2 regions of the Alkalimarinus alittae genome follow, and region 1 is predicted to be linked to the other one. Evidence: predicted binding sites of a transcription regulator. Region 1 holds the regulator's gene; the other holds the start of a gene.
The links. The regulator sigma-54, encoded in region 1, starts transcription at its own class of promoters, with help from an activator protein. The targets are predictions, from matches to a motif close to GTTGGCACGNNNNTNGNNT.
Positions count from the first base shown of each region.

Region 2: a site for sigma-54 is predicted at 3,731-3,749, ahead of NKI27_RS03345 (EF-hand domain-containing protein). Genes of this name have one in related genera too.

Region 1 covers NZ_CP100390.1:3,128,560-3,136,134, forward strand. The annotation lists gene lptC (LPS export ABC transporter periplasmic protein LptC) at 1-492, shown strand, start outside; gene lptA (lipopolysaccharide transport periplasmic protein LptA) at 479-1,048, shown strand; gene lptB (LPS export ABC transporter ATP-binding protein) at 1,045-1,770, shown strand; gene NKI27_RS14220 (RNA polymerase factor sigma-54) at 1,958-3,484, shown strand; gene hpf (ribosome hibernation promoting factor) at 3,745-4,053, shown strand; gene ptsN (PTS IIA-like nitrogen regulatory protein PtsN) at 4,087-4,551, shown strand; gene rapZ (RNase adapter RapZ) at 4,654-5,532, shown strand; gene NKI27_RS14240 (HPr family phosphocarrier protein) at 5,552-5,821, shown strand; gene mgtE (magnesium transporter) at 6,036-7,397, shown strand; gene yjgA (ribosome biogenesis factor YjgA) at 7,433-7,575, shown strand, end outside.
Region 2 covers NZ_CP100390.1:755,882-763,456, forward strand. The annotation lists gene NKI27_RS03330 (RecQ family ATP-dependent DNA helicase) at 1-355, shown strand, start outside; gene NKI27_RS03335 (sensor domain-containing diguanylate cyclase) at 389-1,684, opposite strand; gene NKI27_RS03340 (GAF domain-containing sensor histidine kinase) at 1,920-3,146, shown strand; gene NKI27_RS03345 (EF-hand domain-containing protein) at 3,345-3,662, opposite strand; gene NKI27_RS03350 (sensor histidine kinase) at 4,110-5,690, shown strand; gene NKI27_RS03355 (hypothetical protein) at 5,698-6,264, shown strand; gene NKI27_RS03360 (sigma 54-interacting transcriptional regulator) at 6,261-7,575, shown strand, end outside.

The DNA of each region.
Region 1 (7,575 bases):
AATAGCGACAACGAAACACCTCCATCGGCCAATATCATCGCAGACGATGAGGCTGACTTTTTTATCGTTAAAGGTCAATATACGTCATTTGATGAAGACGGAAATCTATCGTCAACAATGAAGAGTGACGAGGCCAAACACTACCCAAAGCAAAATAATGCCATTCTCACAAAGCCCAATCTACTCGTTTATCGAGAAGATAGCCCTCCTTGGCGACTAACTGCTGACATGGGCCAATACGACATGAATGATGAGAATTTAACACTCAACCAAAATGTGGTTATCATCAGAAATGAAACACTAGAGACCCCATGGACACTTAAAACCGAATCGCTGACACTTCTCAATAAGTCACGCTTTATTACTACCAAGCAACCCGTTACTATTAGCGACAAGACTAGCATTCTGGAAGGCGTGGGCATGAATGCTTGGATTGATGAAAAAAAGGTCGAACTCACATCTAACGTACGAGGCTACTATGCCCCAAAATAATCGATATAATTCTCAAAAAAACACTCAAAAAAAATTAAGTCACCCTCTACTAACCTGTCTAATGGCCTCCATACTTGCAGTTTTATCTACACCAGTATTGGCTTTTACAGCAGAAAGTAATGAACCCATCAAAATTCAGTCCGACCATGCCGAGCTAGACGAGCTAAAAGGCCGCTCGATCTATACCGGTGAAGTTGTCGTCACCCAAGGAACTACCCTCTTAACCTCTGATAAAGTCATCGTTTATACCAACAAAGAGGGGCTGATCAAACTAGAAGCATTTGGCTCGCCCGCTAAGTTCACACACCAACAAGAAGGCGAACCTCAACCAACCCATGCATACGGTAAAAAAATTACCTACACCCGCGCTAGCGAGACATTAACACTTGTAGATGACGCTAAGTTAGAGCAAGACAAAAACACCTTTCGCGGGGCTGTCATCGAATACAATACGGTTAGCCGTGTCGTTACTGCAGAAGGTGGAGAAGAGAAATCCCAGCGAGTTGAGATAATAGTTCACCCTGTTAAAAACGATACCGGCGACAAGACAGAATGAAGACATTAAACGCAGACAACCTGGCTAAGAGCTATAAAAAAAGATCAGTCGTTAAAGATGTTTCACTCTCCATTCAAAGCGGAGAAATTGTAGGCCTATTAGGCCCAAACGGAGCAGGCAAGACGACTTGCTTTTATATGATTGTCGGTTTAGTTGAAGCAGACAAAGGTAAAATATCAATAGATGGAGAGGACCTGACCAACCTTCCCATGCATGGCAGAGCCCGAAAAGGCATCGGCTACCTACCTCAAGAAGCATCCGTCTTTAGAAAGCTAAGTGTAAAAGATAACCTAATGGCGATACTTGAGACGCGAAAAGATCTGTCAAAAGCAGAGCGCATAGAAAAAATGGAAACACTTCTGCAAGAGTTTCATATTACCCACATCAAAGATAGCTTAGGCATGAGTTTGTCAGGGGGTGAGCGACGTAGGGTAGAAATCGCACGAGCACTCGCTACGGAGCCTCACTTTATACTGCTCGATGAACCATTTGCAGGTGTTGATCCAATTTCAGTCAGCGATATTAAGCAAATTGTCACACACCTGAAAGAAAAAGGCATCGGCGTCTTAATAACCGACCATAACGTCAGGGAAACCCTTGATATTTGTGAGAAAGCGTATATCGTGAGCGATGGACATATTATTGCTTCAGGAACAGCTGAAGACGTTTTATCAAACCAGCAGGTTAAAGATGTATACCTAGGGGATGAATTTAAATTGTGACCCTTTATCTCGGCAATCACTACTAATTTTTAGATCTCCTTACTAGAATGTTATTAATAGTAAATAATAAAACAACGCACTCAGAAGTGGTTTACACTAAAACGTATACAGTCTATTTGAGTGACGTAATAATAGGGAGACCTTGTTCATTGATGTTTTTGTATAAGGCGGAAAATAATACATGGTCATGAAAGCATCACTTCAGCTAAAGCTTGGCCAACAGCTGACGATGACCCCTCAACTGCAACAGGCAATACGCCTACTGCAGCTTTCTACTCTAGACCTTCAACAGGAGATTCAAGAAGCCCTTGAGTCAAACCCTATGTTGGAAGTTTCTGATGACGATAGAAACAGCTCAGAAAGCACCGACTCTAACGCCGAATCAGATTCAAATACACAGAGTACTTCAGAAGATTTGACCGCCACTGCAACAGAGACGCCTGCTGAGCAAGGTTCCGAAGATATTATGAACTCGGAGGACTGGTCAGATAGCATACCTAATGACTTGCCCGTCGATACAGCTTGGGACGATATATACCCTAACAACGCGCCTTCGGGTCCTGCGCCAGAAGAAGATAGTGACTTTGAGTCTCGAAACAGCGTAGGCGAATCATTGCAAGACCATCTGCTATGGCAACTTAACCTAACGCCAATGTCTGATGTCGACAAGTTAATAGGCATGTCAATCATTGACTCTATTAACACTGACGGCTACCTCTCCAGTACGCTAGAAGAAATATTATCGGGCTTTACCGAATCGTATCAAGATGAAATAGACGCGCACGAAGTAGAGCTGGATGAAATACAAGCTGTTCTCAAGCGCATACAGCATTTTGACCCGCCCGGGGTTGCCAGTAGAGATCTTCAAGAATGCTTGCTGATACAACTCAATCAACTGCCCAGCGAAACGCCTTGGCTTCCTCAGGCAAAGCTAGTTATTAACCACTACCTTAACTTACTAGGTAATCGAGACTACGCTCAACTCATAAGACGTAGCCGTATTAAAGAATCCGACTTAAAGCTGGTCATAAAACTTATTCAGTCACTCAACCCTCGTCCCGGTGAAGAGATCAGTGGCGACACCCCTGAATATGTTATACCTGATGTGGTCGTTAAAAAAGTCAATGACCGGTGGAAGGTTGAGCTTAACCCTGAGATAGCGCCAAAGATACGCGTCAACTCAGGTTATGCATCTCTCGTTAAGCGTGCAGATAGCAGTGCTGACAACACCTATTTAAAAGATCAGTTGCAAGAAGCCAAGTGGTTTATCAAAAGCTTACAAAGTCGTAATGAGACTCTTCTGAAGGTTTCGAGTAAGATCGTTGAACACCAGCAAGGCTTTTTAGATCACGGTGAAGAAGCGATGAAACCGTTGATTTTGCATGACATTGCTGAAGCGGTTGAAATGCATGAATCGACTATTTCGAGAGTAACAACACAAAAATACATGCATACACCTAGAGGCATATTTGAGCTTAAATACTTCTTTTCTAGTCATGTAAGCACCGCTTCGGGTGGAGAATGCTCATCAACCGCAATTAGAGCGATCATTAAAAAGCTAGTCGCAGCCGAGTCAGCGAAAAAGCCATTAAGTGATAGCAAAATTGCGACTATTCTTGACGAACAAGGCATAAAAGTAGCTAGGCGAACCATTGCAAAATACCGTGAGGCAATGTCAATTCCGCCATCGAATGAACGTAAACGACTCATATAGCAGTCATTAGTGATAAACATTTAAAATTAAACGGTTACGGATCAATAAATTGCCCTATTGATATGCTAAGATCAATTAAACATAACGTTAATTCCTACTGAACGTTTGGCGACTCAATTAAAGCAGTATAAAGAAAGAAAAGTGTTACGAAAAAGTAAAGTGTGAAACGAAAGTAATGAAGTTCTGTTTCTTGTTAACGATTATCGAGTGTTTTGATATAACGTTACAAGGAATATAAATAACGACATCAGGAGCGAAACATGCAATTGAATATTACAGGACACCACGTTGATCTAACTGACTCTTTAAAAGAATACGTCAGCGCCAAACTCGAAAAGCTCGAGCGACACTTCGACCATATTAGCAACGTCCAAGTTACCTTATCTGTTCAAAAACTTCGTCAAATTGCTGAAGCAACGCTTCACCTTAGCGGTGCAGACATTCATGCAACAGCGGAACAAGAAGACATGTACGCAGCCATTGACCAGTTAGTCGACAAGTTAGACCGTCAGATTCTTAAACACAAAGAGAAAAACGTTGACAGACTACATGGTGCGTCAGCTCGTTAGTCCCTTGCCAATAGAAAAGAATAAACATTAATAATGACTGATACGCCAGTTTCAATTCAATCTATCCTGTCTCCCGAGTTGGCTATTTGCGGCCTTCCCGGGAGCAGCAAAAAAAAGGTTCTGGAAGAAATTGCACACAGAATTGCGCAACAACATCCAGACATTAATGAAAACACAATATTTAATAGCCTCATCGGTAGAGAGCGATTAGGCAGCACAGGCATTGGTCAAGGAATTGCCATTCCCCACTGTCGACTAGAAAATTGTCACAAAGTAATAGGGGCTTTACTGACACTGAATGAAAAAGTGCCCTTTGACGCCATTGACAATGAGCCTGTAGACCTACTATTTGTATTAATTGTGCCACAAGAAGCAACCAGTGAGCACTTAGAACTACTTAGCCAACTTGCTGAAAAGTTTAACAACGCAGCCCTATGTCGTGAATTAAGGAGCTGTAAAGATAACGAATCACTCTATAATGCAATTATTCACTCATAACGAAATTATTCAATCACAATAGCGTTTAATGGCCGCCTTCGATGAGTCGTATTCTCAATTGATATCAGCGAAGCGCCCTCCCACACTCATTTAGGTAGCATAATGAAACTTGTTATTGTTAGCGGACGATCAGGGTCAGGGAAAAGCACAGCACTTCATGTTTTAGAAGATCTCGGCTATTACTGCATCGATAACCTGCCGATCGGTCTTTTATTACCTCTAGCAGATGAAGCGCTTGTGAGCGAAGAGTCACGTTTAGAGCGGATTGCTGTTAGCATCGATGCTCGCAACCTTGCCACGGGTATCGACCAGTTTACTGAGACCGCAAAACAGTTCAAAAACCGTCATTTTGACATGGATATTATTTATCTTGACGCAATTAACCAAACGCTTTTAAAACGGTTTGATGCGACACGACGTAAGCACCCTCTCAGCAATGACACCGTATCTCTTAAAGAAGCCATTGAAGCAGAAAAAGAGCTACTGACCCCCATATCATCTGCTGCAGACCTAATTGTTGATACAAGTGATATGACTATGTATCAACTCCGAGACCTTATCAAAGAAAGAGTGGTTGGAAGAACCGGACAAGACATTGCGCTGCAGTTTCAGTCTTTTGGCTTCAAACATGGTGTGCCCATTGATGCAGACTTTGTATTTGATGTGAGGTGTTTGCCTAACCCATACTGGGATCAGTCCCTCAGGGCGTTTACAGGCAGAGATAAGCCGATACATACCTTTCTCGAGCAACACCCAGAAGCTGGCGAAATGCTAGGCGATATAACCTCTTTCTTAAAAAAATGGCTTCCTCAATTCGCAAACTCTAATAGAAGTTATTTAACAATCGCTATCGGTTGTACAGGCGGACAACACCGTTCTGTTTATATTTGTGAAAAGCTAGGAGAAACATTTAAAGAGCTGCAATCCAATGTTCAGGTGCGTCACAAAGAATTACCCTCCCCCCCTGAAGACCGTCATTAACAAACGCTTAGAAACGATTATGATTAAAGAAACCGTCCCAATTATCAACAAACTTGGTTTGCACGCAAGAGCTGCAGCCAAACTTGTTAGTACTGCAACACGCTTTGAAAGCAGTATAAAAGTTGCTCGAAACGAAAAAGAAGTGGACGGTAAAAGTATAATGTCAGTCATGATGCTTGCAGCCAGTTGCGGCACAGATATTGAACTTATTATTGAAGGGTCAGATGAAAACGAAGCACTTGATGCACTAAAAGTACTGATTGCTGACCGTTTTGGAGAAGGGGAATAACCCCTTCTTTTCAACACATAACCCCGCCCTCAACACCAACCTAATGCATAAAGTCTTATTTTAAGCATTTGTTTTTTATCTCTCTTTGAGCATTCTTCTTTTTACAATTTAGCGCTTACGTTATACTTACCGTTATTACATGCGTTTTCACCACGCCTGATCCGTAACATCTAGCCAAATAGAAATTGCCATCACTCTAAATCCAGGTTTACGAATGGATAAAACACTAGAACAAACAAAGCGCCACAAAAAAATACGCAGTTTAAATGATGCGCTAGACAGTGGCGCACTTGACCAAGCCGCTCGTATTTTGAACCGTGGTCTTAGTCCGAGTGATATCGCACACCTTTTAGAGTCCGCGCCACCAAAAGAGCGTTCTGTTCTCTGGGAGCTGATTGATAAAGATTTAGAGGGTGAAATTTTACAGTACCTGACCGATGAGGTACGTAACGACTTCTTGAGCAAGTTAAATCCTCAAGAACTGATCACTATTACCGAAGATTTTGAGACAGATGATCTCGCCGACGTACTTCAGCAACTTCCTGAAAAAATTATTCAGGAAGTGTTGGATTCGATGGATTCACAAGACCGGCACCGCTTAGAAGAAGTACTTTCCTATGCGGAAGATACTGCCGGCGGCCTGATGAACACTGATACCATCACGATCAGGCCAGATATAACAATTGACGTAGTACTTCGCTACCTAAGGCGTCACCGCTCATTACCTGAAATGACCGATAAGTTAATTGTGGTTAACCGAAAAGATGAATTTATCGGCACTCTACCTATCACAACAATGTTGGTTTCAAGCCCGTCCTCGACAGTGCGAGAAGTCATGAATACAGATGCGGTGACTATTTCTGTCTATACCTCTGAGACTGAAGTAGCCAACTTATTCGAACGAAGAGACTTAGTTTCAGCCCCCGTATTAAGTTCAGAAGGTCGGCTACTCGGCCGTATCACCATCGATGATGTCGTCGATGTGATTCGTGATGACGCGGATCACTCATTAATGAGTATGGCCGGTCTGGATGAAGAAGACGATACGTTTACGCCTGTGTTTAAAACGGCCAAACGACGAGCAGTATGGCTAGGTATAAATCTTATTACCGCCTTTATTGCATCCTCAGTTATTGGGATGTTTGAGGCAACAATCGAAAAAGTTGTAGCACTCGCCGTGTTAATGCCGATCGTCGCAAGTATGGGCGGAATAGCTGGAAGCCAGGCTTTAACGCTTGTTATCAGAAGCATGGCATTAGGCCATATTAGCCGTAATAACATTGGCTGGTTATTAAACCGAGAATTTATTGTTGGCGTGCTAAATGGTTTAGTATGGGCACTTGTTGTGGCTGCTGCAGCCATTGTTTGGTTTAACGACCTTATGATTGGTGCTATTATTGCGGCTGCACTGTTAATCAACCTGATCGTTGCGGCAGTAGCAGGGACAATGCTCCCTGTAATATTGCGCGCTAGAAATATTGATCCTGCCCTTGCAGGAGGTGTTATTCTCACCACTATTACAGATGTTGTTGGATTCCTATCGTTTTTAGGACTCGCCACGATTATCTATGCTTGATTGACCCTTTAAGAGCGCCCGCAGGAAAAAGCCAGATGACCGATTTTGAACTACCTGAAGAGTTTGATGAAGAAAATATCATTAGCAAAACATCAATCAAACGCGAAATGCATGAGCTTCAGGCTCTTGGGAAGCGCTTAACTGAGCTCAAGCGTAACCAACTCGAAAAAGTCCCTGT
Region 2 (7,575 bases), 1.9 Mb from region 1:
GTTGGTGGCGTTTTTTACCAGTGAGACTTGTTTAAGCAGGCAGTTGGCGGCTTACTTTGCTGATCATCAACTACAGTCTGATTGTGGCCATTGTTCGGTATGTCGCGGCTATTCGGCCTCTTTGCCTCCCGCGCCTAATTTAAAGCCTCTTGAGCAGTTTGACTTTGAGCGCTTAAGCCAAGAGATAGTGATAAAACTCGGTGATGCCGCTTCAACGGTATTGATTAGCCGTTTTCTATGTGGCCTGACAACGCCTATTTTTACGCGTCTTAAAGCGCGATCATTACCTGGTTTTGGCGCGCTTGAATTTTATCGGTTTGCCGATGTGGTTAACTGGGTTGAACGTCAACGTTAGTAGGTTAAACGAATATAAGATCGCTCTGTGGATTTAGTTATTAAGAGATTTTTTTGAATAAGACACTCGGTTTCGGCCTGCATGCTTGGCTTGGTAAAGTTCCAAGTCTGCTTCTATGAGTATATTTGATGCATCTTGAATAGACTCATTTAACTCTGTAACGCCCGCGCTTATGGTGAATGCTATTGTGCCATGAGTGTCGATATATAACGGGTGTTTTGACAAGTATACTAGGAACTCTTGAGTCCTTTTGACGGCGGCATCTATATCTGAATCAGGCATTAAAACAGCAAACTCTTCTCCACCCACCCTCCCAATAATGTCACTTTTCCGGAAATATGCGTTCATCAATAGGCTAAGGTGCTGGAGGGCTTTATCGCCGGTATCATGCCCATATTGATCGTTAATTTTTTTAAAATGATCAATATCTATCATCACAACCGTTAGCGGAGAGCGCTTTCTTTTAGATTGAATGATATGGGAGTTCGCAACTTCGAAAAAACCACGCCGATTGAATAATGTGGTTAAGGAGTCCCGGATGCTTTGTTCTTTTAAAGCATCTTCATTATTCTTTTGTGTTGTAATATCTCGCTCAATGGCTGCAAAGTGGGTTACTTCACCAACGTTATTCTTTAACGGGAATATATTCATATCCAGCCAATACTTTTTTCCCGATTTGGAGTAGTTAATAAGCTGGGCCCGTATTGCTAAGTGTTGATCGAGCGATTGTCTGATTTCTCTCTTAGTATTAACGCTTGTCTCGTCACCTTGGAGGATGCGGGGCGTTTTACCAATAACCTCTTCTTTTGTATAGCCCGTTAACGCTGTAAAGGCTTCATTTACATAGACAATTGTTTCTTCTGAGTCTGGGCTTGTCATAGCCTCCGTCACTATAATAATGTCATTGGCTAAGCCAACGATATCTTCAAATGAAATATCTTTCTTTTGTTGTGTAATATCTAAGAAGGTAACAATGACTTGTGATATTTCGTTATTGCTAGTCAGTTCAGGGTATGCATTACATAGAACCCATGTCACCTCTTTGGTAGCGCTATCGCAGATACCTATTTCTATGCCAGATTGTGTTTTTTTGGTGCGAATAACTCGGTTAACGGGAAACTGTTCAGGGGGAATAGCACGATTGAACTTATCGATAAAGTGCCATTGATCATCAAACGCCGTTACACCACAAGCTTGCGCTTCACTCAAGTTTAATAGTTTTAATGCCTGCGGGTTTGCATAGATTATTTCAGTGTTAACGGCATGAACGACAACGCCCGTTTGAAGGTTGTGCAATAAAGCCGTTGAATCTAATGGTGAAAGTGCCAAAAGTGTACCCTTGAAGTTCTGCATACCTAGAATGATGTTTAATATAATATTAAGTATAGAGCATTATTTTTTTTTAAAGCTATTTATCTTGATAGCTTTGTTAGGCGAGGATTAGGGCAAAATAGGCTTTATCTAAGAGATTAAGATAATTTATCGTAATATGACCTGAATTAGTGTGGAATACCTGACTATTGCTATAATGTCATGATTGATAAAGGTTTTGCGGAGTTCGTGTATGAAATACCCCTCATTTGTTGATGATCAGGCTTATATAGACATGGATGCCACCATGCCTGAAGTTGATCAACTGCGAGCGATGCTTAATAACCTAACGCGAATTCATTTACTGACAGCAAACAAATTTGATAGCTTTGATGACCTCATCCGAGAGTATTTGATAGCAGGTATCGATGTTTTTGGTTTAGAAACGGGGATCGTCAGTGAAATTGATGAGGATGGACGCTACCACGTGTGTGATGTGGTGAGCCCGCTAGAGGAACTAGAAAAAGGGCAGGTATTTGAGCTCAATGATACCTATTGTCGTGAAGTTGTTCGTAGTCATCAAGTGTTGGGGTTTCCTGAAGTGGGTGCGCTAGCGTTTATGAATTGCCATCCTGTTTATCTGAACCTTAAATTAGAAGCTTATCTTTCTGCCCCTATTTTTGTGGGCGAAAAACTGTTTGGTACATTGAACTTTACATCAATAAAACCAAGAGTTAGAGGGTTCTCGATTCAAGAGCACAATCTAATTAAGTTAATGGCTAACTCAATTGGCGCATTCATTTTATTAAGAAATAATAATGATAAATTGGTCGCATTGAATGACCGCATGAAACGCCTTGTGGGTTACGTTTCGCATGATTTGAGAAACCCGCTGGGGTCTATCATCAGCCTCTCTAAATTGGCCATGAGAGAAGGGCTAAGTAAAGAACGCCTACAAGATATTGTGCGTGCGTTAGTTGACCCTGCAGAAAAGGCTTTGGAGCTTGTTTCATCAATACTTGAGTATGCAGCGTTAGGCACCGGCAAGATCACCTTGGATAAGCAAGTGGTGTGTGCACAAACGATGCTTGAAGAAGCGGTAAATTCAGTTTCTCACTTTATCTTAGATTCAAATGTCGCCGTAAAATATAGCTGTGATGCATCTTTAAAGGTCGAATGTGATGCCAATCGAATGCATCAAACGTTAACCAATTTGCTAATCAACGCGGTTAAGTATTCGCCCGAAAATAGCTATATTTTATTGAGTGCCGAAGAAGAAAACGGAGGCTGCGAAATAAAAATCACCAATAATGTGGTTAAAAACGGAGAGAACGAAAGCCTAGAGTCTCAAAGTGTTTATGGTTCTGTGGGGTTTGGCTTAGATATCGTCAATGAAGTGCTAAATGCGCATGGGGTTACTATGACGAAGCACCAAACGCCGACTCACTTTACGATCGCCTTTAACTTTCCTTTAGCTTAACGTTACTTTGGTTTAACTGTTTCTAATTAAAGAGGGTACTTGAAGAGAAATAAAAAACTGCCTTGTAAGGGGAAATCGCCAAGGCAGTGAAAAAGGGTGCTAAAAAGAATAGAACTGTCGTTAAGCTGCTAGCGACAGCTTAACGGGGTAACGCTGGTACTAAATTGATATGGCTAAGTCGATATGACTCAGTCGGTATTACTGTGCAGGTGTTGCTTTTACTTCTGAAGGAGGTGTTGGAACACCTGCTGCAGTTGCTGGGCTTTGAAATTGCACATACTCGCTCATATCAATATCGCCATTGCTGTCTGCGTCTAACTCTACAAACGCACTAGCAAGCTCTGGGCTGATGCTGACTTCTTCCTGAGTTAGCTTTCCGTTGTTATCTGTATCAAGAACAGAAAACTCTTCTTCAATTTGAGATGCCTGTGGTAACGCTTCTTTTGCCATATTTTCAGCAACGGCGCCCGTGCTAAATGCGAGAACTAATGCAGTAGCGGCTATACGAATATCCATAATCTTTCTCCATAATATAGTTACAACGTCCAAGAGTTTGAGAAACCTCAACTCATTGTGGATATATATAGCGAAATAGGTGCCAACTATAATTAGTTGTTATTATTCAGTATGTTAGTGATTTTGTGACTGTTTTGATGGGCGATATTCTTTGTTTGTTGTCGCAAATTCGCGACGCTTTTGTTCTGACTGGGTTGTTAGTTATTATAAAACAATAAGTTACGTGTCTTGATATTGCGACAGTATATTTTTCGGCAAGAAACTGTCTTAATAGCTAGGTGACGGCATTAACACGCTTTAAACTAACGAGTATCCATCCAGAAGCGACTGTCAGTCCTGCGAAGGCAAGAATCGATGACTTGACGCTACACCAAAACGCTAGATCCCCGCCTTCGCGAGGATGACAAAAGTTACAATAACGGTGTTTCGGCTGGATACTAACTCACTATGACTCAGCTATATATGCAGAAACCTGTCATGCTATTTCGTCCACGTTCGTTATTACAATTGGTCGTCATTTCGTTTGTTTTGGTACTGACGCCGTTGGCTGCGCTATTGATACAAGCGATGCAGGCACTTGAAGATGTGTCTATGAAAGGGCGGTTGGCAACACTTGAAATTGTTTCTTTGGCCAAAAGTAGCCAAAGCCTACCCGGTACCGTGCTCGATATGGAGCACTCTGCAAGGCAGTACCAAGTATTAGGTGATCCCAAGCTAAAGGGGATCTTTCAGGTAACAGAGTCACGGTTTAAGGCCGATCTCGAAGGAATCTGCAAAGAACAAAACGCTAAAAAGCTACAGGTACTCTGTAAAACGCTGGCCAGCAGCGCGAATGAGCTAATCGCTACATTAAGCGAAGCGCCTTATGATTCAGACGTTTACGGAGTGGCACTGTTAGACTTTGAATTGCTGACCAAACATACCCAGCAGTTAGTACAAGAAACACAGCAACTTATTCAGCAACAATCAGAGCAGTTGGCGACTGATGCGGCCTCAGTAAAATCAACCTTGCTTTGGCAGGGGGTGAGTTTAGTCCCTCTGAGTATTGCTATGAGCATACTGTTTACGTTTTTGATCATACGTCCAATACAGCGGTTAGAAGAGATTATCCAACAATTAGGTTCGGGTCAGGAACCGAAAAAGTTCGATGTTTATGGGCCTCGAGAGTTAAATAACCTAGGCGAAAAACTACAGTGGCTGCAATCAAGATTGCAAGCACTTGAAGAACAAAAGCTACGCTTTATCAGGCAGATGTCTCACGAATTAAAAACGCCGCTTGCCAGTCTTCGTGAAGGGGCTGACCTTATGGAAGAGGAGATATTGGGCCCTTTAACTGACTCTCAGCGAGAGATCGTAATGATATTGCAAGACAAAGGGCTTCAACTCCAACGGATTATCGAGAACTTATTAGATTTTAATGGTTTGAAGCATCAGCGAAGTATTCTTGTGAGCCAGTTTGATTTGCGAAAACTCGTCGATGAAGTGCTTCGCGAACACCGTTTGGATATTCAGCGTGCAGATCTTCATTACTGCTTAGATGGCCATGAACTGATGGTATCTGCCGATAAAGTAAAGCTGCGTACGTTATTAGGTAATCTGATATCCAACGCCACTTACTACAGCTTACCCCCTTCCAGAATGTGGCTTAGCTGGTGGGCCACTGAGCAAGACTTAATATTACAAATCGCAAACCATGGCATTGCCATACCTGAAGAAGATCAAGCGCGTATATTTCTGCCTTTTGAGCAGGGGCGTCAGCCTAGATCAGGCACGATTAAAGGGTCTGGTATAGGGTTGTCGGTAGCAAAAGAGTATGCGCTTATGCATGGCGGTACATTACAGTTAGTCGAGCATCCTCAGGCAGAGGTTTGTTTTCAATTGCAGGTGCCGTTGGTATCAAAAGACTGCACCTATCAGATGGAAAGCTCCTATGAAGTGGATAGCCCTTATGATGCCGATAGCAGCTATGTGGCGACTAACGCGGATGAAACATATCTCGCAAACAAAGTCTCTCAAGATAAAAGGTAACTAATTCATGAGATTTAACGTGGTTTATATTGGTTTGATGGTATTGGGCTTAACCGCCTGCAGTACCTATCAACAGGTGACAGGCCTAACGACGCCAACGGTGTTTGAGCGTACTCAGGCTGTTTGTGAACTAGACTTAGACTCAGATGACTGGATAAGTGCATTCCTTTTATCGCCTGAAAAACGGGCGGAAGCACTTAATGTTGTTGAAACGCCAGAAGACACTCAGCAGGTGTTGTTACGGGCCATGCTGCTAACACACAGCGAAGCCAGTTATCGAGACTTAAGAGAGGCCGAAGATTTAATCATAAATCAGTTGCCGTTAAACCAAGAAGAGGTGAGTGGCTGCGAAACCAATGAACTCGTCGACTATATACTCAAACTTAATCAAATGCTGCAAAAACAAAAGTCAGAAGTGGTGCTATTGCAACGCCAAATTAACGAGCAAAACAAAGCGATCGAGGCACAAAAAGCGGAAAATGCAGAGCTAGATAAAAAAATAGAAGCGCTTACTAATATAGAGCACCGAATGAAGACGCGAGCAAACAATGTTGAGCCTGAGGTATTACGATGAAACGAGTCCCTCAAATACTATTAGTGGACGATGACGTCAGTCTGTTAAGGCTCTTATCGATGCGCCTTGAAACCGAAAACTATCAAGTGGATTGTGTTGATAGCGGTGAATCGGCGCTGCAATGGATTGCCAAAAAGCGTGTAGATTTGGTGATAACCGACCTGAGAATGGAAGGTATTGATGGCTTAGCGTTGTTTGGCAAAATTCAGCAACTACAGCCAGGGTTGCAGGTTATTATTATGACGGCTCATGGGTCTATTCCTGAGGCCGTGACGGCCACCCAGCAAGGGGTGTTTAGCTTTATTACCAAGCCGATTAATCGGGATGAGTTTCTATCATCCATTCGAGAGGCTTTGCAGCAAACGTCACAAATAAATGAAGATTGGCGCTCAGAGATCGTAACGAATAATGAGGCGATGGAGACGCTGCTAGGGCAAGCGCACCAAGTGGCTCAAAGTGACGTAAGTGTATTAATTACGGGCCCCAGTGGAACCGGTAAAGAACTATTAGCTCGAGCCATTCATAAGGCTAGCCCTCGACATAACAAGCCGTTTATCGCCCTAAACTGCGGCGCATTGCCTGAGCACTTATTGGAATCTGAACTGTTTGGCCACGTAAAAGGCGCATTCACCGGTGCGATTAGCGAGCACACAGGTCTATTCTTGGCTGCAGATGGGGGTACGCTGTTTCTTGATGAGATAGGCGATATGCCAACCACTTTGCAGGTAAAGCTGCTCAGAGCACTGCAAGACAGAGAAGTACGCCCCGTCGGTAGTGTTCGTTCGATACCGGTTGATGTAAGAATACTCTCTGCAACCCACTTTAACCTCGAAGAGGCTATGGAGCATCAGCGGTTTAGAGAAGATCTTTACTATCGTCTGAAAGTAGTCAAACTGAAAATCCCCTCACTGGCAGAACGTGCAGAAGATATACCTGCCTTAGTACGCTATCTGCTCGACCGTAAAAAGAACGTAAAAATTAAAGGTTACTCACCAGAGTCGATGCAAATGCTGATTGCAGCCCCTTGGCCGGGTAATATTCGACAGCTCATTAATGTCGTTGAGCAAACACTCGCCTTGGCGACAACGCCGATTATACCCGTCTCGTTAGTGGCTCAAGCGCTAGAACATCAATCCGACTATTTGCCATCGTTTAGTGATGCACGAGCTGAGTTTGAACGAAATTATTTGAATAAACTCATGACTATGACAGAAGGCCACGTTGCAAATGCCGCCAAAATTGCACAGCGTAACCGTACTGATTTTTATAAACTGCTCGCAAAATATGGCATAGAAGCGACTCAGTTTAAAC